Linked DNA regions of Syntrophotalea carbinolica DSM 2380. The protein of the gene in region 1 interacts with the protein of each later gene in a pairwise test. Links are inferred from orthologs where the notes say so. Each region holds a gene or a part of one and is shown on either strand. Other genes may lie near its edges. The genes, in order: typA and rlmKL.

Region 1 (14,643 bases):
GAAGTGCCGGGTCGGGCGGAAAAAATAAACGAATAGATTTCGGTAAACCGGGCCCGTTCCAGAAGATCCATGGTCTGCTCGAATTCGCTTTCCGTTTCACCGGGAAAACCGACAATCACATCGGATGTCATCCGGATTTCGGGACACACCCGCCGCAAGCGTTCGATACGACCCAGATACTGGTCGCGCGTATAGCCGCGGCGCATGGCCTTGAGTACCGCATCGCCGCCGGCCTGCACCGGCAGGTGGATATGCTTGCACAACTTGTCAAGATCGGCAAAACAATCGATCAGCTCATCCGACAGATCCTTGGGGTGGGATGTCATGAAACGAATGCGTTCCAGCCCATCCACCTCAGCGACCTTCCGCAACAGCGAAGCGAAAGAAATCTCGTCGTCCTCCTTGCAGCCGTAGGAATTGACGTTTTGACCGATCAAGGTAATCTCGCGCGCACCCTGCTCGACCAGCAGGCGTACCTCCTCCAACACTTCGGCACTGGGGCGACTGACCTCCCGGCCGCGAACATGGGGTACAATGCAATAGCTGCAGAAATTATCACATCCTTGAATAACCGTAACGAAGCGTGACACTTCGGCACTCGGTGCCCGTTCCGGGAAAAGCCGGCGCCGCTTATCGGCTTCGAGAAAATCGACCTCGACATGTCGCGCGCGGTGCAGTTCGGCATCCCTCACCATATCAGCCAGGCGGTGTATATTATGGGTACCACAAACGATATCAAGATAAGGCACCTTCTCCAGCATGCGCTGCCCCTCCTGCTGGGCAACACAGCCACACACGGCAATGATCAACTCGGGACGCCGCTGCTTGAGCGGCTTGAAGCGACCCAGGTGACCGTACACCTTGCGCTCGGCACGCGCACGAATGGAACAGGTATTGAGAATGATAAGGTTCGCCTGCTCGGGACTGTCAACAGAGCTGTATCCCAAGCTTTGCACAAGGCCGACGATCTGCTCGGAATCGACCACGTTCATCTGGCACCCGAAGGTCTCCAGGTAAAAACTCTTCATAACTGAGATCACCGATCATAAAACGGACCCGCCGTGGTCATATCGCGAAAAGTCCTGCTGAAATCCGGAAACACCCACTGTTCCCCTTTCTTCCACAGATTCATTTCCCGCGCCCGGCAGGCCATATTGGTCCAAAGGTTAGTTGACCATATTAATCAAGAGCCTGTCGGGGTGTCAACGGGTTTCCCCCCTGCGCCCCCCCCCTTATCAGGGCAACCAAGATCGCAGCGTCTTCCAGGCAGTACAGCGTCAGAATCGACCCGTCCGTACGAGAACGCAATTGCACGGTGGCGACACTGCCGGATACAGGCATGACGCCGTACAGTTCCACGTCTTCCAGGGCAAGTTGCCGCACACGATGTCCCCGCAACCCGCAGCGCAGCCATATCCGTCGATCGGTCACCAGGTAAGAGATCCGCCACCATCGCCACCTGGCCACCAGCAGATGCCCGATGGCCCCATAGCCGAGAAGCCCCCAGGCGATCGCGTACCAACCGAGCCCCCCCAAGGCCGACCGCACCTCGCAGCAAGCGACATTGGCAAGACAAACCGTGAGCACCAGCCAGACCGGCAGACATGCCAAAGACCATCGCCAGCGCCTGAAAACATAAGCCCGAGACGCGGGACAGGCTTGCCAGCGAACCGTTTCACCGGGCTCCAACGAAAAATCCGCCTGCATCACTTAGCCTGCAACTCCGCCACCTTTCGGGCCGCGGCCTGACCGATTTTGCTTTGCGGATAAGCCTCGGCAATCTGCCGATACAGATCCGCAGCCTTTGCAATCCGGCCCTGCTTTTCATGCCCCATAGCCAGCAGATACCCGCCCCGGTCGGTCGGTAACAGGTTCATGCTCTTTTCCAAATGGCTTATGGCCGCCGACTCATCGTCCAGCTCCAAATAAACCAGCCCCAACCCCAGATGCGACAAATAGTAATTGCCATCCAACTGGACGGCCCGGGCCAGGTGCGGACGGGCGGCCCGAACATCCCTGGCATGCAGATAGGCCATCCCCAAACCTGTCAGAATCAGGGCTTGATCCGGCGCCACCGTGGCAGCTTGCAGATAGGTGGCAATCGCCTGCGATACATGGCCTTGCTGTTCCTGCTGCCGAGCCTGATCGTAAAGCTCGTAGCCTTTGCTCGACTGCCTGAGACCGCTTACGGCCCGCTGAAACGGCTGCTCGTTCAACACAAACCGTGGGTCGCTCTGCTGCAGACTGTAGCGCTCGGCAATATAGGCTTCCAAAGCCAACATACGCTCTTTGGAAAAAGGGTGCGTGCGAAACAAACCCGCAAGCCACATCGGTTCGGCGCCCGCCTCGACGGTACGATAGAAGAATTCCTGCAGTTGCACGCTGCCGCGCGGATTGTAACCGGCCCGAACCATATAATCGACACCGAGACGATCGGCCTGGCGTTCCTGTTCGCGACTGAAGCGATTATCCAGCAAGCCGGCAGCCAACTGACCGGCCTTCTGGGCCACGCCACCGTAAGCGCTGGAGCCGGTAGCTGCGGATAAAACCGCCAATCCGGCCCCGAGCAAGGTGCCACGCTGCATACCCTGAACCGAATCGCGAGCCGTCACATGCCCCACTTCGTGCCCCAGTACGGCCGCCAATTGCGCCTCGTTTTCAAGGCTTACCAACAACCCCCGGGTGATGGCCACAAAGCCTCCCGGCAAAGCAAAGGCATTGGGGGTTGAATCGTTGAGGACCCGAAACTCGTAAGGCAACTCAGGCCGTTCCGCCACCTGGGCGACACGCTTCCCCACCCCGTTGACATAAGCGGCCAAGGCCGGATCGTCATACTCGCCGCCCATCTGTTGCACAGCCTTGGGAAAAGCCTCCTGTCCCAGCTGAATCTCCTGGGAAGGAGTGATGGTGAACAAAGCGAGTTCCTGACGCCCCGTAACCGGGTTGACGGCACATCCTCCAACCATCAACAAGACCAGGGCCGCAGCAACAACCGACAGCCTATGAATAACACGCATGACCACACCTCTTTTCGCTACGCATGACGTAAAAGATAAAACCCTTTTGATTTTTATCATAAAACGCCTGCCCCACGGCGAGCAAGAAGTCATTGGGAAGCAACGAAATATGACCATCGGGCAAAAATAAAGAGCGTACCCTGCCTGCATTCGAATTCGAAGTTCAAGCTTCCGGGTCGCATCCTAAACATCCAGCCTCATTTTAAGCTGGCATAAAAATCCGATCCATTATAGTATGGGAGGATTTTGTAGAATAAATAACCCGAGCAAGGAGTCTATAAAAGTTTTATGCAGCAGAACATTCGCAATATCGCCATTATCGCCCATGTCGACCACGGTAAAACGACCCTGGTAGACGCCATGCTGAAACAATCCGGCGTGTTCCGTGAAAACCAGGCTGTCGCCGAACGGGTCATGGACAACAACGACCTGGAAAAAGAGCGTGGCATCACTATCCTCTCGAAAAACCTCTCCATCCATCGCAACGGCCTGAAGATCAATGTCGTCGATACGCCCGGCCATGCTGACTTCGGCGGGGAGGTGGAACGTGTCCTCAAAATGGTCGATTGCGTCCTCCTGCTGGTAGACGCATTCGACGGCCCCATGCCGCAGACCCGTTTTGTTTTGAAAAAATCCCTTGATCTGGGCCTCAAGCCGATTGTGGTGATCAACAAGATCGATCGCCCCGGTTCACGGCCGGAACAGGTCGTCGACATGGTCTTCGATCTGTTCTGCGAACTCAACGCCAACGAGGACCAACTCGACTTCCCGATTATTTACACCAACGCCAAGGCCGGTATAGCCAAAGCGGAACTCAATGAGGAATCGGCCGACCTCGAGCCCCTGTTCAGCCTGATTCAGGACAAAGTCTCTCCCCCCAGCGGCAACCCTGAAGCGCCCTTTCAAATGCTGGTCACCAGCATCGGCTACAACGACTACCTCGGCCGCATCGCTACCGGCAAAGTCGTCAACGGCGTGGTGCGCACAGGACAGACCATCGCTCTGGTCAAACGGGACGGCAAAATCGAAAAAGGGCGCATCAGCAAGCTGATCGGCTATCAGGGCGTTGCCCAGGTCGAACTGGACGACGCCCCGGCAGGCGATATCGTCAGTATCGCCGGATTCGAGGAAGTCGGTATCGGCGAAACCTTCGCCGATGAAAGCTGTCCGGAGGCATTGCCCTCCATCGCCATCGACGAACCGACGTTGTCCATGAACTTCTCTATCAACACCTCGCCTTTTGCCGGACGCGAAGGAAAATTCGTCACATCCCGCAATCTGCGCGATCGCCTGATGCGTGAATTGCGCACCAACGTCTCCTTGCGCGTCGAGGAAACGGACAACACCGACACGTTTCGCGTATCGGGTCGCGGTGAACTGCACCTGTCCATCCTGATTGAAAACATGCGCCGGGAAGGTTTCGAGCTTTCCGTATCCAAACCCGAGGTCATTTTCAGGGACATCGACGGAACGCGCTGCGAACCGATGGAAAACCTTATCATCGACGTCCCCGAAGAACACCAGGGAACGGTCATCGAGAAACTCGGCAAACGAAAAGCCGAGATGCTTTCCATGAACCCCATGGACGGTATCAACCGCCTCGAATTCACCATCCCGGCTCGCGGCCTGATCGGTTTTCGTACGGAATTCCTGACCGATACCCGCGGCACCGGCGTCATGAACCATACGTTCAACGAATACGCCCCCTACAAAGGGCCCATCGCCGGGCGCAGCAACGGCGTTCTCATTGCCATGGAAGATGGCGAAACGGCAGCTTACGCCCTGTTCACCCTGCAGGATCGCGGCACTTTGTTCGTCGACCCGGGCGTCAAGGTTTACGAAGGTATGATTATTGGCGAAAATGCCAAACAAAGCGACATGGTGGTCAACCCCTGCAAGGGTAAAAAGCTCACCAACGTACGTGCTTCCGGCAGCGACGACGCCATCCGCCTGACTCCGCCGAGAGTCCTCAGCCTGGAGCAGGCACTGGAATACGTCAACGACGATGAACTCGTCGAAGTTACACCGACGTCGATCCGGTTGCGCAAAAAACTCCTCGATGCCAATGCGCGAAAAAAATATGATAAAAACAAGTAAGTTGAAATAACATTACGGCCCGGGCAACCGGGCCGTTTTTTATGCGCCAGCGGGCTGTTTTTCTTGTCATACGAACATAATCCTATTAATATTCAAACCGACTTCAACATCGCCTTGCCCTGTTGGACCGAACCCTGCTTCCAGGAGGTTTCATGGACCAGCCACTGACCGAACCACAGCAAGCCATTCTTCTTGCCATCGCACGCAAATCGATCGAAACATGCGTATTGACCGGCAAACCCTATATCGAACCCCGCGAAGAAAAAGCCCTGAATGCGCGACGTGGTTGTTTTGTTTCCATCAAACAGGATCAGCAACTGCGCGGTTGCATAGGAAACTTTCAGTCCGAATGGCCACTTCACCGCGAAGTTGCCGAAATGGCTTGCGCGGCAGCAACCAAGGATCCGCGCTTTTACCCCATGGCCGAAACCGACCTGGCCGATTTCCAGATCGAAATATCCGTTCTGTCCGCCCTGGAAAAGATTACCGATCCGAACGAGATCGAGGTCGGAGTTCACGGCATCTACCTTGAAAAAGCGTTCCACCGCGGCGTATTGCTGCCGCAGGTTGCCGTCGAACACCACTGGGACCGCACCACATTTTTAAACCAGACCTGCATCAAAGCCGGCTTGCCGGCTGATGCCTGGGATTGCGAGGATACGGACCTGTATATTTTCAGCGCCCAGGTGTTCGGCGATGCATAACCGGATCCACGTGCATCATTGAGCCGCGGAAACGATATCGAACAGGATCTGCACAGATTACTAGCAATACGCTAACTTGATATATGTTCTGACTAGTTACGCCCTGTCGACACCGGACATCCATACAGTTCTCCACAACCGCTGTGGACAACCCGGCTTGCGGACTCGCCCCATAGATCAGTAAGGGCGGCCGCCACTCGAACCGACGTGGCATTACACTTCCGCCGCCGAGTACCAACAAGCACGAACCGGGCCTGCAACCATCCGCTATCCACCGGAAAGCCAAAGGCAAATCCGGGTTAGGCCATTGCCATGAAGACCGGAACACGGTAAACTTCAGATCATAGTCGGATCTTACCAATACCGGGTCGAGCGCCTCTTTATCATGACCAAAATCAGTTCTACATACAACAGCACCCTACAGGGCTCCACTGCCCTCAAAGCCCCCGCCGGCAAAACCCTCGGAAGCCAACCAGGCACCGTGACAGCCCCCAACCGTCCGGCCGGCGACCGCATAACCCTGTCGGAGGCGGCACTGGCGGCCGCCGCGCGCTACAGCCAGCTGATCCCCCGATCCGCCGATATTTACGCCCCGGCCCTGCCGGCGCCCCGAACCGAAACCGAAGCCGCCCCCCTGTCGACACCCGATCCTAGCGGGGAAACCCCGACCTCCCGAAACATGGTACGCACAATGTACGCACAGCAGCAGAAAATGGCCGCCGACCAAAGCCTCCCCCTCGCCTCCCGATTGGACATCCGCGTCTAGCAGAACACCGTCACCAACTGCCCCGGGTTATTTCCACCGAACTCCCGGATACCCTGCCAAGGCCCCGACAAGATCGGCTATACTCCCCGATTTGTTCAAAAAGGATTTTTACTTAGACTGTTTTTTTGTTAGTATATTGACGTACTTTTGCAGGATGTTTCCTTTGGCATACAAACCGAAGGCAACTTAGATATATCCAATAACTATTTCCAAACCAAACAGGTGAGCATGTTTTATTCTTTGCGTAGCGTTCTTCTTGTCCATAAAGATCCCAAAGAAAGAAGTGAGCTTGCCGTAGCTATTCGCAGAACAGTCGACTGCACAGTGCTCGAATCCGACTCCCCCGCAGAGGCCCTTAAGTTATTGCAGGATGATGAAGTGTCCGTGATCCTTACGGATCTCTTCGCGCCGAGCAACGAGGGTCTGGAACTGCTGAAGAAAGCTTCGCAGCACAACTCTCAAATCGTCACCATCGTCGGGGTCCCTGTCGACCATCGCGGCATGGCTCTGGAATCACTCAGACGCGGGGCGTTTTTCTGCCTCAACACGCCTTACAATCACGAAGAAACCATCATTGCCACCTCTCGTGCCTTACAGCATCATGACCTTCTCACCAAGGGAGAAATAAAAGCACGCAAATTCCGGAAATCCGACGGCTTTCACGGTATCATCGGGCAGGCTCCGAAAATGCGGCAACTCTTCAACAACATAGAAAAACTCGCGGCCGAGGGCGATTCATCCGTACTGGTACTCGGCGAAAGCGGTACCGGTAAAGAACTGGTGGCCCGCGCCATTCACGCGCACGGTCCGCGCAGTCGCAAAAATTTCGTGCCGGTCAACTGCGCCGCCATCCCCGAGGATCTTCTGGAAAGCGAACTGTTCGGCTATGTCAAGGGAGCCTTTACCGGTGCCACACAAGCGAAAATGGGCCGGCTTCAATATGCTGAAGGCGGCACCCTTTTTCTGGACGAGATCGGCGATATGAAAGCAAGCCTGCAGGCCAAACTTTTACGGGTGCTGCAGGAGAAGGAATTTGAACCGGTCGGTGGGGTAAAACCGGTATCTGTGGATGTGCGTATCGTTGCCGCGACCCACCGGGATCTGGAAAAGTCCGTGGCCGAGGGACGCTTTCGCGAGGACCTCTATTACCGCCTGAATGTCATTCCGCTGCAGATCCCCCCTTTGCGCAAGCGCAAAGAAGACATTTCTCTGCTGATAGAACGATTTGTCGGTATCTACAACCGCAAGAAAAAGAACCCTTTCAAAGGATTCAGCGACGATGCCCTGCAGGCATTGAAGCAATACCCCTGGCCCGGCAACGTGCGGGAACTCGAAAACCTGGTACAGCGTATGTCCATATTTTTTGCCGGCCAATCCGTCAGCCGCAAAGACCTGCCGGAAAAATACCAGGGGTGCGACGAAGCACAGCAACAACCGGTACAAGAACAGGAAAATTCCATCAGCCTCGAAGACGGCGGCGTCGATTTCAACCTGCTCGTCAATCGTTTTGAAAACCAGCTGATACTGCAGGCCTTGAATGTCACCGGAGGCAACAAACGCGAAGCGGCCAAGCTGCTCAACCTGAAACGCACCACCTTGATCGAAAAACTCAAACGAAAAAATATTCTGACCGACAACTGACCCGAAAACGGCACGGACTTGCCATCGGGGATGAAAAACCGGATAAACAGGGTTAAAACAAGAGGTCACGCCGAACAGCGCAACTGTTTGGGAGATCGTTCACTTACGGCTCGAGGCAAGATTCTGACGTAATTTTTCCCGGATATCATCCGGCGTTGCCGGCATCACCAGAATATCGCAAACACCATATTTAACAGCCTGCAGCACTTGACTGCGGGTCCATTGTCCACCGGCGGCGACAAGCGGCACGGACTCACCAACGATCGACTTCGCCTTGATAATAGCAGCCAGCCCCTGCTCCTTGCCCTCATCCATGGTCAATACAACGCCGCTGGCAGGAAAGGAGCCGTTCGGTCCGAACGGCTGCAAATCGTCCTGATAGCTGGCGACCTTCGGCACGAACCCTTCCGCAATGCAGCCATCGGTAAGATCGTGAACATCCTGCTTGCGACCGGCTATGACCAGGATCGTATTTCCGGAACTTTCCTCAACCGCAGACTCTGCCTCCCTGGCGGCCGATTGAACCGGCGGCGGGGTTTCATCTACGGCAGGTGTTACAGCCCCGGCAGACGCAGCTTGCTCGGGCTCCTCAATGACCATCCCCAACAGCTCGGGGGGGAACAGCATGTCCATGCTTTGCAGGGTCTGCCCATCCAGGGTGATATCGTAGGCGACATGATAGATATTCCCCGGACCAAAGGGCTCCGGACCTTCGGGATCGACCTTGGCGGGGACAACCACATCCATGCCGGTTTTTTTGAAGTGCAGTTTGTCGACGGCCGCTTCGTCGAAGGCCTGAATCAATTCGCCGGATACGATATTGACGATTTCCCCATAGGCATCGGCTTCATCCTCGGAGAACACTTCGTTCCGAACCTGCTTTTCCAATTCGGCCGGCGGCAGCATGATCAGCGTTCCACCAAGCAGAACAGCATCTTTCAGATGGCAGGAACAGTACATCCGACCTTCGCGGCTGCCCGTCACATCGAAGTTCGCCAGCACCAACTTTTTACGAAATCCGCCAAAGAATTGCGCTTTGGAAACCAGCTGCTCCGAAGCCAGCGAAACCTCGATACTGCAACCAAGAAGGTCGCCGAGACCGCTGGCCAGCTTTTCCGCCAGAGTACTGAAAATGTCTGTTATGCGTTGCTTATCACTCATCCCTTTAAATCTTGCTTTCCGAAGCGACCGACAATGTCGCAAGCCGCTTTATGTTTCGACACCGCAACACAGGCATAGACGGCGATGGGCAGCGCCCCATATAAAAAACCGCCGATGCAACAGGCGCGGACCCACCAGGGTCGATTGTCACATCAGCGGTTTACCTCTCAACAATTCTGGAGATAGCACTCGACCAGAAATTCACCCTCATCAATACTGAAGGGCACGATAACCCCTTCGGCATCGGACAGACACTCGACTTCGTATTCCGTTCCGCTGATAGCGGAAGGAATGGCCAGTTTAAGACCGCTTCCCGTTTCGGTCAACATCGACTTGACGCTTCCTGCCAGCATATTGGCAAGCTCGCCAATGGCATCCTTGACATCATCGTCGATTTCCTCGATTTCCATGAAAAGGAATTTACTGGTAATGCTCATGGCAACCGCATTGGGGACATGAATGGCCAGCATGCCACGATAATTACCGGCCAGGCCGACGAGACCTGAGACGGAATCGGTAAACTTGTTGGAGCGCGTCTGAATAGGAGCTGCAGGACGAGCTTCGGCCATCAACATGGATTGAAAAATCTCTTGCGTTGCTTCAGAAATGCATTTGGCTAAATCCACTGCACCTTCTCCTTATCAAAGGAACTGGCCCAACACCTCTTGAACCTGATCCGGCGTAAAGGGCTTTTTGATGGTGCCGACCGCGCCGAGGGTTAAAGCCTCGTTAAGCACATCCGTACCGGCCTCGGTAGTGATCATGACTACGGGAATCCCCTTGATCTGCTCATCCGCATTTTTTTGGCGCAGGAACTCGATGCCGTCCATAACCGGCATGTTGATGTCGCTCAATACGATATCCACGGATTCTCCGGCAAGAACTTCCAGGGCCGCCTGACCATCGGCTGCCTCCAGCAGTTTTTCGAATTCGAATCCTGCCTGCCGCAAAGAACGCGCCACGATTTTCCTCATGGTATTGGAATCATCAACGATCAATACTTTCTTGCCCATGCTATCCTCTATCCTTCCTTAACAATGTGAAATTTCATTTTTTAGGCTATCAGGCCTGTTCTGAGTCATCGGAAAAAAAACCGGAACCGACAATGGTCAAGATGAGCGGATCGCCCTCGACATCGTAGCTCCAGGTTTTGGTCGGACCGTCGCAGGACTCCGGCCGTTCCTGGCCCATTTCCGGCAATCCCAGGCGGTAAGCCTGATTTTCCGGAAGGAAATCGTTAAGCAGCCGACCGGCGACCGTGTTCAACAGCTCGCCCAGCATATCGGTCCGTATCTGCTCTGCCACATCATCATCCGGAAAGGCATGAACCACATCGATGATGTTCTGAAGCAGGTTTACCGGCAGAGTCAGAGTCATTTCGGCCTGCAACGGATCCAGCACCAGCAGACGAGCCGACATAGCGTCCTCGCCTTTTTTGGCTTCGGCCTCCTCGGTCATCGGCAAGACTTCCATAAAGGCCATATTTTCAAGGGTCACGGCAATAGATTGACGGACCAGTTCATCAAAGTTCTGGCTCATTACACCCTCTCTTTTTTATTGCATAAGCGGTTCAAGCTTTTTCAACAGCGTCGCCGGAGAAATAGGCTTATCGAGTACCGCATACGCCCCCAACTCAGACAACACCGCCTCTTTGGCGGGGTTTCCGGCACTGGTGATGACCACCACGGGCACATCCGTAAGTTTGGGGCTGCCCTTGACCCATTTGAGCAAGGTTTCCCCGTCCATAATAGGCATGTTCAGGTCGGTCACCAACAAATCGGTCGGCTCTTCCTTGAGGCGGGCTAACGCCTCCCTGCCATTAGGCACTTCAACCATTCCGGCGTCTCCTAAACCGATAATTTCAAGGCACCGCCGTATAACCATACGGGCGGTGGCCGAATCGTCGGCAATGACGATGCGCTTCACTAATCAACCTCCTCTTCAAAGGAAAGAGACGAAACCGCTTTTTGAAATTGGGCTTCCGCTTCCATGAGAATCTGAGCCAGAGTTTTTGAATTGACATCAAAGTACTCGGCATATCCGGCATCCAGTTGATACTGCATGCCGTCATTGCCGGTATCGCAGCCGGCCATCATGGCGCACATATCGCCCAGGTGAGCGGCGAAAGCCAGCGCTCTATATTCCTCCGGCGCCTGCATGGGCGTATGGTGATAAAGAATGGCCTGCTGCAACGGCTCGGGAAAATCCCAATGCCTGGCCATTTCGTATCCCACCTGCGCATGATCCAAACCCGCCAGGGTTCTCTCGGCTTGCAGATAATCGCTAACATTACCCTCCTTGATATATCCAAGGGCTTCCGGCGCCAATTGTTTCCAGAAGGGCGAAAAAACAAATTTTCCGATATCGTGCAAAAGCCCTGCGGTAAAGGCCAGCTCGGCTTCGAAATCCTGTTTGGCCAATCGCGCCACTTCACCGCTGGAAAATGCCGCGAACAGATCGTGTCGCCACAGAGCATCCTGCTGCCCCTCATAGCCTTCAAGGGGCTGACTGAAAAGATCACCGGTATTATCGGATAAAATGATACTGACGACAATCCATTTTCCAAGATAGCTGATAGCCCGGTCAAGCGACGTGACCGGATTAAGCAATCCGAAAACAGGCGAATTGACCATCTTGAGAACTTTGGCTGTCAAAGATGCATCATATTTAACGATATTGACCACATCGTCAAGCTCATAATCTTCATTGGCCATGACCTGCAGCAACCGACTGACATTCGGTGACAGCATCGGCAGGTTATCAATGGCCTGCCGGACTTCTTCGGAGCTTATTTTCGGTTCCATGCCCCCCCCTATATTTGCCATTGGCCGCGTCCGGGACATGACACGTTCACCAAGCCGGTATCGACGTGCAACGATACCGTGCGACTATAATTAGCGCCGACATCTTCGGCGACCGGTCCCATCCCCAGCTTCCACAAAATCTTTTTTACCGCAAGGATATTGCGCTTGCCTATATTAAACGTATCGTTGCCTGCCATAACAGCAGCGCCGCCGAGCATTTTGACGACCAAACCCCGTCCTCGTGCATGACACCCCAAACGCACCATTTCCTTGAACAGCAAGGGGACGCCGAGATCGGCAAAATATCCCGGACATTGCTCGCCCTTGGCGGTATTAAGTTTGGATTCGGGAAGGGCCACATGAACCATTCCGGCTATTTTCAGATTCGGTTCATACATGGTTACGGCTACACATGAACCGAGGGCGTATGTTTTAACCATGGAACCGGGGGTTTTGGACACACCATATTCCCCGATACCCAAAATAAGATCGCTCATATTCGCCGCTCCGAAAGAAGGTCGACAATCCTGGGTGCCATGGAATCCAACGATACCAGGGAGTGAGCACCCCCCATTTCATAGGCCACTTTAGGCATGCCAAACACCACGCAGCTGGCTTCATCCTGGGCCAGGTTGCGGGCACCGGCTTCGCGCATGGCCCTCATGCCCTCCGCACCGTCCGAGCCCATGCCCGTAAGCATCACGCCTATGGCATTGCCCCCTACATGCTTGGCGACAGAGTGCATCATCACATCGACGGAAGGACAATGGCCTTTGACAGGCGGTCCGGGCTCGCAGCGAACCTGATAAAAGCCACCGGAACGCACCACTTTCATGTGAAATCCTCCGGGACCGATCAACACCCGCCCCGGCATGATCCGGTCGCCGGTAGCCGCTTCCTTGACCTCCATGGCGCACAGCTGGTTGAGACGTTCGGCGAACAGCCGGGTAAAACCGGCCGGCATGTGCTGAACAATCACCACCCCCGGCATGGTCGCAGGGAACTGCGCTATGATCTTGCGGATAGCTTCGGTTCCGCCGGTAGACGCACCGATGGCGATAACCTTATCCGTCGACTCGGCCAAAGCCCTTTTTTCCAGGGTTTTGAGCCGAGCAGGCACCACAGTTCGGGCCGCTTTCCAATGCGAGACATTGGCGGTAGATGCCAGCTTGACCTTGGCGCACAATTCCGAGAGCATCGCTTTTAGCCCCCGGGCGATATCGCTGGTCGGCTTGGAGACGAAATCGACGGCCCCGGCATCCAGAGAATCGAGGGTGATCTGCTTGCCCTTTTGTGTCAAAGAACTGACCATCACCACAGGAAGTGGATATTGCGGCATCAGGCGGCGTAAGAAGTCAACCCCGTCCATACGCGGCATTTCGACGTCCAAAGTTAGCACATCGGGTTGCAATTTAACAATTTTATCCCGGGCGATATAAGGATCCCCTGCGGTTCCGACCACTTCGATGGAAGGGTCCAGGGCCAACCCCTTGCTCAGGATCTGCCGCACGAGGGCGGAATCATCGATAACAAGCACTCGTATTTTTTTTGGCATCGGTTATCCCTGACTACTGTTTGTGGTAAACGGCGGGTGCCAGATATTGGTACAGACTCTGCCCCCTGCCCAGGGTTTCTGAATGCCCCAGGAAAAAGTAGCCTCCCGCGACCGTATGCCTATGAAATTTGGCCACCAGGTTTTTGCGTGTCGGATCGTCAAAGTAAATCATCACATTACGGCAAAAGATGACATGAAAAGGCTTTTTAAACGGAAAAACATCGTTCATCAGATTGAAACGCCTGAATGTCGCTTCCTGCCGCAACTCCTCGATAACTTCAAACTGCCCGTCGGGCAGCGCACGAAAATATTTGCGCCGCAAATGCTCCGGAAGGTTCCGCACCCGATCCTCGGGATAAACGCCGCGTCTGGCAATATCGAGTACCCGTGAGGAGATATCCGTTGCTAGGATGCCGCCATCCCATTGCGCATACTGGTTACCGAAAAACTCGCGCAAAAGCATCAGCAGCATATAGGCCTCTTCACCGCTGGAACACCCGGCGCACCAGATGCGTATATCGCGCTGGTTCTGTTTCTCCAGGGTCTTTTTCAGCTGCGGAAGCGCCGTCTCGATAAAAAAATCGAAATGGGATTTTTCCCGGTAAAAATACGTATGGTTGGTGGAAATGCGATCCACCAGCTGGCTGAGGGCCTGTTCGGTCGGGTCTCCCAGCAAAGCTTCGTAATAGCTTTTAAAACTGGTGTGACCGCTTTGCCGCAGAACCTTCTGCAGGCGTCCAACCAACAAAGATCGTTTCTGATCGGTAAGATTAATCCCAAAACGATTGTAGATGAGCCCACGCAACAACTCGAACTCTTCGTCCGTGATACGCATCAACATGCCACTATCGGGAAACATCGGCGCTGAACGCCGTTTTGTGTCAGGCATAAAACAGTC
Region 2 (14,715 bases), 1.0 Mb from region 1 along the record:
CGCTGTTCGGTATCGTTTATGGCCAGGTTCCGGCCTGGACGGGCTGCATGGGCGGATAGTCTTGCCATGATCGGGCATAGCGTATATGCTGCCGGCCTTGTATCGACCGCCCGGTGAAAGGGATGGGGATTTCGATTCCTGGAAAACCGATCTCACGCCCGCTCGCTATGCTCACTTAAGACGCAAAGGCTTAGTTTTAAAGACGATTATAACCTCTCTCGGTGTCTTTGTAGCTTCGCGTGAGACATGGGGTTTTGGTTTTGGAATTAAAAAAATCCTTGGCGTTTCTGCTGTTAAAAACACGCGTTTGATGTGATCTCGCCTATCCCGAAGGCCCTTGAATACCTTTTTTGAAAGTTGATCCGATGGATGCACCCATAAAATTTTTCGCTACCGCGCCCAAGGGCGTTGAACCCCTGTTGGCCGATGAACTGCGGGCGCTTGGCGCCCTTGAAGTGTCCGAAACCCGGGCCGGCGCGTCTTTTCAAGGTTCGCTGGAGACCGCCTATCGTATCTGTCTGTGGTCGCGGCTGGCCAGCCGGGTTCTCATGCCGATTGCCGAATTCAGCGCCGAGGATCCGGATCAGCTGTATGCGGCTGTTGGAGCCGTGCCATGGGAGGAGCATATGACTGCCGCCGGTACCCTGGCCGTCGATGCCCAGCTGCGACGCTCCAAAATCAACCATTCGCGTTTTGCCGCCCTGCGGGTCAAGGATGCTGTGGTCGACCGTTTTCGCGAACGTTTCGATCAACGCCCTTCCATCGATCTGGAACGTCCCGATATCCGGCTCAACCTGCATATCGACCGGGATCAGGCGACCCTGAGTCTCGATCTGTCCGGGGACAGCCTGCACCGGCGCGGTTACCGGGCCGAAGGGGTGCTGGCGCCGCTGAAGGAAAATCTTGCCGCCGCCATTCTGCTGCGTGCCGGTTGGCCGGATGTCGGCGCCCGTGGCGGCGCGTTGGTCGATCCCATGTGCGGTTCGGGCACGCTGGTTATCGAGGCGGCGCTTATCACCGCTGATTGCGCGCCGGGCCTGACCCGACCCTACTGGGGATTTGCCGGCTGGTTGCAGCATCGGGCTGAGGTGTGGGATACCCTGCTGGAGGAAGCCCGTCAGCGCCGCGAGGCAGGTTTGCAACAGTTACCCTGTATGATCGGTTACGACCGCGATCGGAAAGCCATTCGCGCCGCCCGGGAGAATGCCCGCCTGGCCGGCCTCGATGCGCACCTGCGCTTTGAACGGTGTGAGCTTGAGGATCTGCAGGCCGTGCCCGACGCCGGAGAATCCGGTGGCCTGCTTGTGACCAATCCCCCTTACGGGGAACGCCTCGGCGAAGTCGACGAGTTGCGTTCGCTGTATGCATCGCTAGGCGAAAAGCTGCGTACCCACTTCAGTGGCTGGCAGGCTGCGGTCTTTACCGGCAATCCGGAACTGGCCAAACATATCGGCATCCGCGCGCACAAACTCTACAAGCTTTACAACGGTGCTCTGGAGTGTCGCCTGCTGAATTTCGACATTGCCGAACAACGGTTTTTCGGTGCCGATGCACCCCAGGCGCCGCTCAGTGAAGGCGCGATCATGTTTGCCAACCGCCTGCGCAAAAACATCAAGCAGCTGCGGCGCTGGCTTAAAAAAGAGGATGTGACCTGTTACCGGCTTTATGACGCCGACATGCCCGAATACGCCGTGGCCGTGGATATCTACGAAGATCGGGTGCACGTGCAGGAATACCAGGCGCCGGCCTCCGTCGACAGCCGTCAGGCCGAGCGCCGCCTGCGTGAGGTTATGCGGGTCCTTCCCGAGGTGCTGCAGGTCGAACCTGAAGCCATTACCCTTAAGGTGCGGCGTAAACAGAAAGGCTCCAGCCAATACCAGAAGCTCGACCGGTCCGGCGAGCGTTTCGAAGTGCGCGAAGGCAACTGCTGGTTCCTGGTCAACCTGACCGACTACCTCGACACCGGCCTGTTCCTCGATCATCGCCCGACCCGTTTCATGCTGCAGGCCATGGCCGAAGGCAAGAGCTTCCTCAACCTGTTCGCCTATACCGGCACCGCCACCGTGCACGCCGTCAAAGGCGGCGCGGCCACCACCGTCACTGTCGATATGTCGCGCACCTATCTCGACTGGGCGCAGGCCAATCTGCGGCTCAATCAACTGTCCGGACCGCAGCACCGCTTTGTCTGTGCCGACGTGCTGCAGTACCTGGAGCGGGAGCAGGCGCATTACGATCTGATTTTTCTCGACCCGCCGACCTTTTCCACCTCCAAGTCGATGGAAACCACCCTCGATATTCAGCGCGACCATGTGGACATCATTCGCCTTGCGGCAAATCTGCTGACGCCCGGCGGGGTGCTGATTTTTTCCAATAACTTCCGCAAGTTCCGTATGGATTTCGAATCCCTGCCGGAACTGGAGATCGAAAATATCACTGCCGCCACCATTCCACACGATTTTGCCCGCAATCCAAAAATTCATAATTGCTGGCGAATCACCCGGCGTTGAGGCGGATTTTAAAGAAAATCGCTTTATTGCCTCCTTTGTTACCGGCTTTTTCTGTGCCTTTGTGGCTTGAGTCGGGGCAACGAACGGGTACGATAAAGCTTTTTGAATCTCCAAACCTGATGTCTCACGCAAAGCCGCAAAGTCGCAAAGCAAGGCCATATTCTTGTCTAAGACTTGGTTTTCTTTGCGTCTTGGCGTCTTAAGTGAGCGCAGCGAACGGGCGTGAGATCGGTTTTGCATTTCCCAGGGTCGGGGATTGTTTTCGTTATTCGGATGGTTGTAATGCTGTCTTGTCGATCTGATATCGAATCGATTCCGGTCCGTTGAATAACGGTGTCAAAAGGGGAAGGGCATGAAGCGCATACTCTGTTGCATTCTGCTGAGTTTATCGTTGTTGCAGGCGGCCTGCGGGGATCGGTATATCGACGATCGCGCCGGGTTGATGGGATCCGATGAGCAGACGCGGTTGCGGACCTTTCAGGACAAACTGCTGCAGGAACTCGATATCGAATTGCAGGTGGTGGTGCTCGATACCAGCCCCGGCGATCTCGACGATGCGGCAGTGACGCTGTTTGAGAAACGAGGCATCGGCGAACGCACCAAAGGCGCACGCGGAGTGCTGCTGCTGATCGATCCGGCGGGCCGGCAGGTGCGCATGGAGATCGGCTACGATCTGGAGGGCATCTTTCCCGATGCTTTTGTGGGATATATCGAGCAACGCCAGATGGCCCCTTTTTTTGAAGCGGGGCGCATCGGTGCCGGTATCGAGGCGACCGTGGAGCTGGTGGTAGGCAAGGTCCTGGGGGCCATCGACGAAGGCAGCTACGCCCCGGCGGAAGAAGCCGGCGGGCTGGCCCATCTGTCGGGCGGCGCGGGGGCGCGTAGCACCGTTGCTATCGACAGCGGCATACCGGCCAAACCGCGGCTCGACGATGCTTCGGGATTCGCTGCCCAAGCTTCGCCGGAACAGTCCCTGGCGGTTTACCTGGAGGTCTTGCGCGCTCGCGTCAAGGATCCCGAGCTGGGTCTTTATTCCGCTGATACCCGTGCTTTTTTCCGTAAATGGTTGGTGACCGACGCCCAGCAGGATAACGAACGACGTACCCTGGAAGCTCACATCGGGCAGGGACAGGTGTTGCGGCACGATGGGCGGGCGGTGGTGCGCTTTCCCGTAACGGAGAGGGGTGCTGCGCCGTATTTTCTGATCCGCGGGGAGGAAGGCTGGATGCTCGATTTCGCCTCCATGAGCATTCTTGTCGGTTTCAATCATCGCAACCAGTGGCACATGCGCAGCCTCGATCATCCCTTCATGTTTGCTTTCGAAGACTGGCGTTTCGACCAACACGGTTTTCCTCATGCCGGGAATTAATTTTTAGCTAATTTGTTTTTGAATACAATGGATTGAAAGACAGATTTTTACCACAGAGACCACAGAGACCACAGAGACCACAGAGACCACAGAGAAGTTCCACAAAACAATAATTTTATGGCAACAAGGTTTCAAACCCAGGCTTTTGGTTGTCTCCGCGTTCTCTGCGTCCTCTAGAGAGCGAAGCGAACGGGCGGTGGAATCCGGTTTACATCCCCAGCGTATGCTCCCAGAGGATCTTGAGCCCGATGCCGATAAGGATCAGACCGCCGGCGATCTCCACCCGCTGGCCCCAGCGCGCGCCGGCGCGGCGGCCGAGCAGCATGCCGATCACCGTCATGACCCCGGCGATGATGCCGATAATCAATGCCGGGAACCATACCGAGATGCCGACAATGGCCAACGACAGGCCAACCGCCAGCGCATCGATGCTGGTCGCCACGGACAGCATGATCAGCGACATGCCCCGCGTCGGATCATCCCGCGATTCACGGGTTTCTTCATCCTGAAACGCCTCATGAATCATCTTGCCGCCGACACATACCAATAGACCGAAAGCCACCCAGTGATCGTAGGTTTCGATCCACTTCTGCACGGTCAAACCGGCCAGCCAGCCTATGATCGGCATCATGGCCTGAAACAAGCCGAAATGCCAGCCGAGGCGAAACAGATGCCTGCCGGTGAGGCGCTCCAGGGTCAGGCCGCAGCCCAGAGCCACGGCAAAGGCATCCATGGCCAGCGCGAGGGCCAGGCCAAACAGGGTAATCATGTCCATAAATTGTTCCTTGTCGTACGGTATCTCCAGGGTCGGAGGAAAAGGCGGAGAAGCTTTTTCGCCGCCCGTTCGCTTTGCTCGCTCGCGGACACAGAGAAAAGAATGAATACCTATTCCTGCAAATCCAACAGGGGAGAGCAGAATATTCAGGATAACCCCAAACAAAGACTTTACTTGTAATCCTGTTTATCCTGTATATTCCTGTCACAGGAATTTAAAGATTTTCTCTGTGATCTCAGCGCCCTCTGCGGTGATACTTAATTAGATTGGGGCTTGTACTCCGCCGGGCTCCGTTATAACATTGGCCGGCATTGACTGTCATCGGGGGAAACTATGTGGAGAGGATATACCATGAAATTGCTGGTCACTGTTGTTCTTTTGTTCTGCGCTTCGACGGTCTGGGCTTTCCCAAAGGATAGCTGCGGCGAAAAGACCTGTATCGACTGTCATACCCTGAGCAAGGAGGAAGCGAAGTATCTGCTCGATAAACAGGCCGACAAGGTTTTGAATATCGAACCGTCCCAGGTGCAGGCCCTGTGGGTGGTCGAGGTTGAGAAAAAGGGCAAGCGTTACCCCGTCTATATCGACTTCACCAAAAACTTCGTCATGCGCGGCGAAGTGCTCCGTCTCAAAGACGGGGAAAACCTCACCCGGGAACGCATTGCCAGTCTTAATCGGATCGATGTTGCTACCATTCCTCTCGCCGATGCGTTATTGCTCGGCAAAGCTTCGGCCTCCAAAAAAATCATCGTGTTTACCGATCCGCAGTGCAGCTATTGCAAAAAGCTCCATGCCGAGATGAAAAAGGTCGTGAAGCTCGATCCCGACGTGGCCTTCTATATTAAGATGCTGCCTCTCAATATTCATCCCGAAGCTTACATGATCGCCAAGAGCATCGTCTGTAACCGCTCGGTCGCCATGCTCGAGCAGAGCTTCGCAGGCCGCCCGGTACCGCCGCCCGTTTGTCGCGCCGAAGCCGTCGACCAGACCATCGTTCTGGCGCGTAAGTCCGGCATCAATTCGACCCCGACGGTAGTTCTTCCCGACGGCAGGCCCTTTTCCGGTTATCGCGATGCTGCGACATTGCTTAAGATGGTCGGTTCCAAAGTTCAGGTGCCGAAAGAAGTAGGCGATACTGAGTAAAATTCCGCAGATATATGATGAAAAAAACCACCCTTTACGCTGCTATGCCGAGGGTGGTTTTTTTATGCTATCGATTGGATAATTGCACTTACGGATTGAACCCAGGATTGTGATAAGCGAAGTGAATCAAATGGTTATTGATGCGACAGATATCTCAGGTTTGATTCGTATATCTGGTATTCAAACAGTCCCCTGTCCTCTGAGTTGCGGTCAAATACGAAGTTGAGTTGACATGGGTGGCAAAGCAAATCAACTTGGCCAAACCTCATCCTTTGTGTTCCAGACAACCCTTCAGAATTTCGTTTTGGTCGATAGTCGCAGAAAATAGCAGTTGTATCGTTTTTGGCTTAAGCATTGCTATGTATAAGCTGGATAGATCGCACCATGGGACTTGTTATCCTAGTGAGTGTGCATCCGGAAACTCAGGATGCACACAGCGTAGTTTTCATTTGGGAAACGAGTGATTTTTCCCAAGGTCAAGAAAATCGAGCACTTGCGCGGAGGCGTAGTTTTTACGTCGCATCATGGAGCAGGATGCGCAATGGACAGCCTCCGGCTGCCCGTAGGGCGAGGGCCAGGGATGGCCCAAGTCACAAGCAAGTGGGAAGATTGACGCAGAGATTGGGGAAAAGAACCGTTTCCGGATGAAAACTAGTGAGGAGACCATATGAGGCACTTTAGATTACAAGGCACAACGGCAATTGTAACAGGGGCTGGTCGTGGTGTAGGACGTGGTATTGCCATCAGGCTTGCAAAAGACGGAGCGGATGTGGTGGTCAGCGATATCGATTCCGAAGATGTTGATAAGGTTGTGAAGGAAGTTGAGGCTTGTGGACGCAAGTCACTGGGGATCGTTGCGGATGTGACCAAGCGTAAAGAAGTATATGACATGGTTGACGAGGTTGTCGATGAGTTTGGACAACTTGACGCTATGGTGGCCAACGCTGGAATCGCCCAGGTAAAATCAGCTCTTGAGTTGACGGATGAAGACTGGGACAACATCTTTGCCGTTAACGTTAAAGGCGTATTTCTATGCAATCAAGCTGCTGCAAAGCAGATGGTGGAGCAAAAAAGTGGAAAGATCATCAACTGCGCATGCATTGCAGCACATACGGGGCTCGCTATGTTGTCACATTATACCGCCACCAAATTTGCCGTGCGTGGATTTACTCAAGCCTTAGCTAAAGAATTGAGGCCTTTTGGCGTTCAGGTAAATGCATACTGCCCTGGTATCGTAGAAACTGCCATGTGGGATCTTATCAACCAGGAAATGGCGAAAGATCTGGATCTTCCGAATGCTAAGACTCTGAAACAATATTCAGAGCTTATCTCTGCTGGCCGTGCTGTGACTGCTGATGATGTAGCAGCCTTTGTGGCCTATCTTGTTTCGGAGGATTCCGACTATATGACGGGGCAGTCCGTAATGATCGATGGCGGGCTTGTCATGAATTGATGGATTTGTCTCAGACATTGAGGGCGGGCCAGGTCGGTTTTTCCTCTTTTCAGGGCGAAAGCAAGGCAAAAGATTTTATTGATGAAGGAACCCCGGAGAGATGGCCGGCTTGCCTAATCACACTCGACCGGATACCAACCAAGGAGAAAATGCAGTGGGTTACGATATTAACAACAAGACGGTCTTCATCACCGGAGCCAATCGGGGTATCGGCAAAGCCATCGCCGAGGAATTCATAAAACAGGGAGTTGCCAAGGTCTATGCTGCCGTGCGCAACGTGGAGAGTGTTGCTCCACTGGTTGCTTTATACGGAGACAAGGTCGCTCCTATCAAGGTTGATGTGGCGGATGAAGAGACGATCATCGAGGCGGCTAATGCCGCGCAAGACGTGGATGTCGTGATCAACAATGCCGGTGTTTTAAGCATGTCCTCGGTTTTCGATGAGGGTGCCATGGAGGCATTGGCTTTCGAGTTGGATATCAACCTTTTTGGCCTGATGCGCGTCGCGCGGGCTTTTGCCCCGGTACTGAAAGCCAACGGCGGTGGCGCGTTTGTACAACTCAATTCGGTGGGGTCTTTGAAAACAGTGCCGAATATCGCTACCTACTGTACCTCCAAGGCCGCTTGCTATGCGATTACCCAAGCATTGAGAGAGGCCCTCGTCGCGCAGGGAACCCATGTGGTCAGCGTTCATGCGGGACCGATCAATACGGAGATGCTCAATGATACCGGTTACGGAGAGATCGCGGAGCCGCCGTCGCTTGTTGCCAATGGCATCATCGAGGCATTAAAGAAAGGTGAATTTCATGTTTTCCCCGATTCATTGGCCAGGCAGGTCGGTTCCGTTTATGAAGGTTTTGCGGAGAATGTAATAATGGCTTCGGTGACTGAAGACTGATTTTTGTCATTCACATCTTTGGAGACGGATAACAAGGGGGCTGGGCAAGCATATTGTTCAGCCCCCTTGGTCTTTCCGGCCAAGTATCATCGATGCGACACCTTCGTCACGCCGGTGTGGCCTCGGGGCAAGGGCTCGGAGAATGGCCGGCGGTGTGGGATACCCTTTCCGGTCAATATGTTAACAACACTCCCCGACTAAACGCATTACCGGATCAGAACTTATGAAAATTTATTATTTCGATCAACACACTTTTTTTCTTCCCGAAAAGCACCGGTTTCCGGCCTCCAAATACAGCATGCTGCGGCAACGCGTGCTGACGGCAAATGTGGTCCCCCCTGAAAACATGCGAACGCCGGAGCCGGTTTCCGATGCCGATTTACATCGTGCGCACACCGGCGATTATCTGCACAGGTTTGAACATGGCCTGCTGACCAAGGCGGAAATTCGTCTGATTGGACTGCCGTGGTCCCCGGAACTGGTGCAACGCGTAAAATACACGGCTGGTGCGACTGTGGCCGTCTGCCGTCATGCGCTCGATGACGGTGTGGGGCTGTCGCTCGGTGGCGGTACGCATCACGCGTGTTCGGATCACGGTCAGGGTTACTGCCTTTACAACGACGTCGTAGTGGCGGCCCGGGCTCTGCAGGCCGAAGGATCGGTTCGGCGTGTGTTGGTCATCGATTGTGATGTCCACCAGGGGAATGGAACGGCCGAAACTACAACGGGGGATTCGTCCATTTTTACTTTTTCGATTCACGGCGAAAAAAACTTCCCCTACTGCAAGATTCCCGGTGATCTGGATGTAGGATTGCCGGACGGAACGGGGGATGAAGCCTATCTGAGAGCGCTTGATGAGGCGCTGGATATTGCATTATCCAGATCGCGCCCCGACCTTGCCATTTATCTGGCCGGCGTCGATGTGCATGAGAACGATCGCCTCGGCAGGCTTGCGCTCACCAGATCCGGCATCGGTCGGCGGGATGAATCGGTCTTGTCCAAGTGCCGGGAGTCGACTATTCCGGTGGGGGTGGTGATGGCGGGGGGGTACAGCCGCGACCTCTCCAAAATGGTTGAAATCCAGTTGCAAACGGTTCAAATAGCTGCCTCTTTTTCATTATAGGGGAAGTGGCTAGTTTCTCCAGGATTCAGGGAACATTCTACACCTCGAAACGGAGCGGGGCGCTGACCGGTTCCCTTTCGGGGTGTCGTGTAGTGATCTCGGGTTGGGCCGTCAGATACCTGATCGGCCGGAAGAGATATAAAACTATGGGGGTTCGCTTGATAAACCCGTATCCTTGGGACGATTCTCACCATTTCATCAGCAAGATCAGGTTGGAAAACCGGTCGGTCCAGACAATCGGTTGGGTATCGGGTCCGATCGGTTGCCACTGCGGATTGTCTGCCAGGTGCCGGATAGCGGAACCGGGGCGGCCCATGGCGGCATAAATGGACGGCAGCTTGCCCGCCTGATTCGGATCCCGGGAGTTGCCGGAATCCCTGCGGATTATACAACGCAACCCGAATTCCTCGGCGAGACCGGCCATCAGCGGTTCGAGATTCAGATACCGATTGGAGATGTGAAACACCAACAGACCCTGCGTCTGCAGTTTGCTCAGATAGAGAGCGACCGCCTCCCTGGTTATCAGATGGACCGGAATGGCGTCGGAACTGAAGGCGTCCAGCAGAATGATGTTGAATCCCCCCGGTTTGGCCCGTGCAAGCGACAGCCGGCCGTCACCGAGAACCACCTCCAGCGAGCCTTGCGTCCCGGCAAGAAAACCGAAGAATCTTTTGTTGCGGGCAATGCGTTCGACTTCGGGATCGATTTCATAAAAAGTGAAATGTTCCCCGGGATGGGCATAGCTGGCCAGGGCTCCGACCCCGAGGCCGATTATGGCGACGTGGCTTTTGTCTGTGGCGGGATCGGAGTCAACGAAGATGTCGCCTACGGGGCCGCTTGGATGATAGTAGGTCAAAGGTGTGACGCGGCGGTCGGAAGCCAGCCACTGGGATCCATGCACCGTGGTGCCATGATACAGGTAACGGATGCCCGTATTTCCATTGGCCACCACCCGCTTGACGCCGAAAAAATTGCGCGAAGCATAGACCTGGTTTCCCCTGACCAGATCGGCCATATGCGCCATGGTCAGCAGTAAAACGCCGAAGGCCAGGGCGAAACGCCAGCGCCTTTCCTTGAAGCTGAAACAGGCCAGTCCGGTTATGGCAAACAGCAGAAAAAAGACCGGATGATAATTATTTCGCGCCAGGGATTCGGTGAATCGGGACAGCCCGATGACCAAGGCGGCGAGCAGAACGGGGCCGATAATATCGCCGATACGCGCCTTTATCCGGGATTTATCGATGGTAACCTGTGGTAACAGCAGACAGGCCAGCAGCAATCCAAGGGGGTACTCGATAACTCGGTCGAACAGCACAGGGGCCAACAGGGTATTGAAAACACCTCCCAGCACGCCGCCGACAGACATCCAGAGATAAAAACCTGTGAGATGGCGGGGGTGGGGACGGCTTGCGGCAAGTTCGCCATGGCAGAACAGGCTGGCCAAAAAAAACATCCCCAGGTGCAAGGGGATAAGAATCAACTCGGACAGGCGGGTGGACAGGAAAAAAACGGTGCGAAGGCGATGGCTGCAAAAGGCATCAGGCGCACCAGCAGGGCGTGCGGCAGCCATTGTTTTCGGGCAAAGACGAGAATGAAAGTTGTCAGGTACAAGGCCAGCGGGAGAACCCACAGCAAGGGAATGGCAGCCAGATTGGTGGTTATGAAGGTTGTGGTACCCAGCATCAGGCTGGAGGGGATAAAGGCACAGAACAGCCAGAACAGTTGCCGTCGCAAGGCGGGGGAGGGGACAGCCGCCGGGGCTACGGCGGCTGTCTCTCTATCCGCCGCGGTCGCTGTTTTGCGCCGTGACACGAGCCACAGTCGACAGGCACTTACCATGGCGATCAGTACAATATAGCCCATTGACCACCCACGGCTTTGCGCGTCAAGCGAAAGCGATGGCTCGACAAGCAGAGGATAGCCCAGCAGCGCCAGCAGGCTGCCAAAATTGCTCGCGGCATAAAGAAAATAAGGGTCTTCAGCGTCAGGGTGGTCGGTTTGGGAAAACCAGCGTTGCAGTATCGGTGCGCTGCTGGAGACGATAAAAAAAGGCAGGCCGATCCGAAGGGTCAGCTGATAGAGCAGGAAAATCGTCGGATCGTTGTCAGCCGGCGGAAGGGCGGTGCTGTTGAAGGCCAGAGGCAAGGTGAGCAGGCCGCCGAGCATGAGCAGCAGGTGCAGTGCGGACTGGCGGCGACTGCCAAGGTATTTCTCCGACAAGTGGGCATAGCCGTAGCCAAACAGCAACGCCGCCTGAAAAAAGACCATGCAGGCATTCCAGATTGCGGGGGTGCCGCCGTAGAGGGGCAGCAACATTTTGCCTGCCATCGGTTGGATCAAAAAGAGCAGAAACGCGCTGGAAAAAAGGGTAATGGCATACACGATCAGCATATTCGACATGGCCTTTCCGGGGAGATGAGGATGATCTCTTCAGTATAAAGGCCAGGTCCCGCAGAGCAAGCCATCCTCAGCATGCGGGAGAAGGAAAAACTCCCGGATCGGCATCGCCATCCGTGGGCGTTGCGACCGGCCGGGTTTTCTGTAATGGCAGGCAGGGGATGGCATCCTTGCGGTCTTCGAGGGTAAGATATCTGTCGCGATTTGCGCCCCGAAACAAGGCGGGCCTGGATTGACATCCCCCTTTGTTGTGTTTCAGTGAAGAGTATATAAGCTATGTTTCGCAATGTTGGGCGGCGCGGCCAGGCCATAAGGGCGGGAGGCGCCGGACGCTATCTGAACCACTCACCAAGGAGTCGGCGTATGGGTTGGATTGTCACACTGATTATTGGCGGAGTTGTCGGTTGGCTGGCGAGTATTCTCATGAAAACCAATGCCCAGATGGGATTGGTCGCCAACGTGCTGGTGGGCGTGGTGGGGTCGATGCTGGGTTTCTGGATCGCCGGAATATTGGGCATGTCGCCTACCGGCGGCATTCTGCGCTTCCTGGTCGCGATCGGAGGTGCCGTGTTGCTGATCTTCGCCCTGCGCAAGTTCGGTGTCTTCCGTAAGGCATAGCAAGGGGGTGGCCGGTTGCGGCGTTGTCGTAATAAATAGGGACATCGGCCGGATTTTAATGGACAGCCTGGTGAAACAGGCGAAACGTGCGAACAGAAAAACAGGAGAACTTCGTGAACATGAGACTGATTGCTGTTTTCCTCATCGCCTTTGCCCTCGGTGGCTGCAGTAGTCTGTACTACGGTGCTATGGAAAAGGTGGGAATTCATAAGCGCGAGATCATGGTGGATCGTGTCAAGGCGGCACGGGATTCCCAGGATGAAGCGAAACAGCAATTTCTGACGGCCATGGAACAGTTCAAGAGCGTGGTTGATTTTCGGGGAGAGGATCTGGAGAAAGAATACAACCGATTCAACAGCACGTTGCAGGACAGCGAGGCCAGGGCCGCTGAAGTGCGCCGCCGTATTGCTGCGGTCGAGGATGTTTCCCAGGCGCTATTCAAGGAATGGCGAACGGAGATTGAGCAATATTCCAGTGATACGCTGCGCAGTTCCAGTCAGCGAAAGTACGACCTGACACGGAAAAAGTACACCGAACTGATCTCCGCGATGAAGCGGGCCGAGGCCAGGTTGGAACCGGTGTTGGTTCCTTTACGCGATCAGGTTCTGTTCATGAAACACAACCTCAATGCCAGGGCCATTGCCGGTTTGAGCAACGAACTTGCCAGTGTCCAGACGAATGTCGACAGCCTGGTTCGTGACATGGAGCGGGCTATCGCCCAAGCCGATGCGTTTATTGCATCGTTGCAGGCAGAATGAGTCCTGGGCCATCGTCTGAAGTGCTGCCTGGGCAGTGAAAGTCCAAGGTGTATGCAAGGGGGCTGGGCGCTGGTTCGGGATACTGCCGCCATCAATCGGCATTCTTCGCTTGTATCGCTGAATGCCGCAAGGCGTCATAATTGTTTTTAGGGGATATTGCAGAATGACCATTGTTTTATGGAGTCTGGCCGGACTGCTGGTGTTGTCGGGGTTTGCCGGGCTGCTGTTACCGGCGCTGCCGGGGCCACCGCTGCTTTTCGCAGGGCTGCTGTGCGCCGCCTGGGCGGAGGATTTTCTTTATGTGGGCTGGCGCACCCTGGCCCTGCTGGGCGTTCTGGCTCTGCTGGCCGTTGTGGCTGATTTTATCGCCGGGGCTTTTGGCGCAAGGCATTTCGGAGCATCCACCAGGGCCATGGCCGGTGCGGCCATCGGGGCTTTGGTCGGCCTTTTTTTCGGCCTGCCGGGCCTGCTTCTGGGGCCTTTTTTCGGTGCCATGGCTGGTGAGTTGACTGCGCGCGCCGATCTGCAAGCTGCCAGTCGCGCGGGAATCGGTGCGGTCATCGGCCTGGCCGTGGGCACCGCTGCTAAAATGGCCCTGGCTGTCGCCATGCTCGGTGTTTTTCTGGCTGTCCGGCTACTTTGACGAGGCGATATGGGCAGACCTGCGTTAATCGAAACACGCCTTGTTTTTTAACATGGCCGTGTTACCACCCCTTCTGTCGTAAACTGAAAAAATTTGCTGATTTTGTATTTTTATCTAAAGAATTATTTCTGAATGCCGATATGGTGGATGGCGGGTGTATATTCAGGATCCTGATGTGCCGAGCCTTACGGTGGCAGTTGCGGGTACATGATGACAGTGGAGAGTGTTTCTACCTGTCGATCAGGACTTTGACAATGGCTTGAAAAAGTTTAAGGGATATCATGGCATTGCGGATAAAAGCAGGACGGTTTATTGGCCAGATTCTGGTGGATGGAGGTTTCGTTTCTTCACGCGACCTTCATCGTGCGCTCGAAGAACAGAAGTCGACCAATGAACTTCTAGGCCAGGTGCTTACCCGAATGGGAGTGGTCGACCCTGCCGATCTCAAGGTGGCGCTTTCGGTACAGGATCATCTTGCCAGTCTCAAAGATGCGGTCAAGATGGCGGCCGGTATGCGCCGTATGCTGGGGGCCCTGCTTTTGCAGGCCGGGCACATCAACGAAGCGCAGTTGGAAGAGGCTCTCGCCGAGCAGAAAAGGACCGGCGAAAAACTCGGTGACGTGTTTGTGCGGCTTGGTTTTTTGAGCAAGCGGCAGCTTGACGCCCTGCTCGATTTTCAGCGCGTGCAAGGTGCGACGGAAATGGCTGCCGGACCGCTCCGCCTCGGCGATATTCTTGTTTCGGCAGGGCACCTTTCACGTGGTCAGCTGCAGGACGCGCTGAAAAAACAGAAAATCTCCAGGAAAAAACTTGGCGAGATCCTTGTCGATGAAGGGTATGTCCAGCTCCGGCAGGTCAAACAGGGAATCTGCCTTCAGCAGAAGTTATTGACAGCCGTACTGAGCGCTATTCTGGCGTTTACCGCCGTCCACGATGCCGATGCAGGAAAAATCCCCGCTTCCCGGTCGGGCGGTGCCGAACTGAGGGTCAGTGCCACCGTTTTACCCTTTGCCGCTTTGAAAGTATCCAAT

What was found.
Region 2: the proteins of typA (region 1) and rlmKL interact in binary tests that used the Escherichia coli proteins (3 or more experiments, as listed by UniProt). The link is inferred for Syntrophotalea carbinolica DSM 2380 from one-to-one orthologs.

The regions. Positions count from the first base shown.
Region 1 is NC_007498.2:1,407,956-1,422,598, reverse strand. Bases 2,846-5,709 are described here. They hold typA (translational GTPase TypA), read left to right. Parts: upstream 2,846-3,305; coding sequence 3,306-5,114; downstream 5,115-5,709. Other genes in these bases: amrA (AmmeMemoRadiSam system protein A), read left to right, coding at 5,267-5,709; PCAR_RS06885 (M48 family metallopeptidase), read right to left, coding at 2,846-3,017. Also shown: tRNA (N6-isopentenyl adenosine(37)-C2)-methylthiotransferase MiaB, read right to left, coding at 1-1,037; PCAR_RS06890 (hypothetical protein), read right to left, coding at 1,180-1,707; more of PCAR_RS06885, read right to left, coding at 1,707-2,845; more of amrA, read left to right, coding at 5,710-5,818; PCAR_RS06870 (hypothetical protein), read left to right, coding at 6,204-6,584; PCAR_RS06865 (sigma-54-dependent transcriptional regulator), read left to right, coding at 6,813-8,225; PCAR_RS06860 (hypothetical protein), read right to left, coding at 8,325-9,386; PCAR_RS06855 (chemotaxis protein CheX), read right to left, coding at 9,554-10,012; PCAR_RS06850 (response regulator), read right to left, coding at 10,028-10,399; PCAR_RS06845 (hypothetical protein), read right to left, coding at 10,449-10,925; PCAR_RS06840 (response regulator), read right to left, coding at 10,941-11,312; PCAR_RS06835 (HDOD domain-containing protein), read right to left, coding at 11,312-12,190; PCAR_RS06830 (chemotaxis protein CheD), read right to left, coding at 12,199-12,687; PCAR_RS06825 (protein-glutamate methylesterase/protein-glutamine glutaminase), read right to left, coding at 12,684-13,745; PCAR_RS06820 (CheR family methyltransferase), read right to left, coding at 13,759-14,634; PCAR_RS06815 (chemotaxis protein CheW), read right to left, coding at 14,627-14,643. UniProt on the Escherichia coli protein: A 50S ribosomal subunit assembly protein with GTPase and nucleotide-independent chaperone activity, required for 50S subunit assembly at low temperatures, may also play a role in translation.
Region 2 is NC_007498.2:2,400,708-2,415,422, reverse strand. The notes cover bases 1-2,936. They hold rlmKL (bifunctional 23S rRNA (guanine(2069)-N(7))-methyltransferase RlmK/23S rRNA (guanine(2445)-N(2))-methyltransferase RlmL), read left to right. Parts: upstream 1-365; coding sequence 366-2,507; downstream 2,508-2,936. Other genes in these bases: PCAR_RS11385 (TPM domain-containing protein), read left to right, coding at 2,860-2,936; PCAR_RS11395 (SLC13 family permease), read left to right, coding at 1-59. Outside these bases: more of PCAR_RS11385, read left to right, coding at 2,937-3,876; PCAR_RS11380 (manganese efflux pump MntP), read right to left, coding at 4,085-4,651; PCAR_RS11375 (DsbC family protein), read left to right, coding at 5,003-5,794; PCAR_RS11370 (glucose 1-dehydrogenase), read left to right, coding at 6,462-7,247; PCAR_RS11365 (SDR family oxidoreductase), read left to right, coding at 7,402-8,145; PCAR_RS11360 (histone deacetylase family protein), read left to right, coding at 8,369-9,268; PCAR_RS17915 (fused MFS/spermidine synthase), read right to left, coding at 9,456-10,712; PCAR_RS17910 (hypothetical protein), read right to left, coding at 10,745-11,668; PCAR_RS11350 (GlsB/YeaQ/YmgE family stress response membrane protein), read left to right, coding at 12,029-12,283; PCAR_RS11345 (DUF2959 domain-containing protein), read left to right, coding at 12,403-13,041; PCAR_RS11340 (DUF456 domain-containing protein), read left to right, coding at 13,205-13,684; PCAR_RS11335 (hypothetical protein), read left to right, coding at 13,966-14,715. UniProt on the Escherichia coli protein: Specifically methylates the guanine in position 2445 (m2G2445) and the guanine in position 2069 (m7G2069) of 23S rRNA. Methylation occurs before assembly of 23S rRNA into 50S subunits.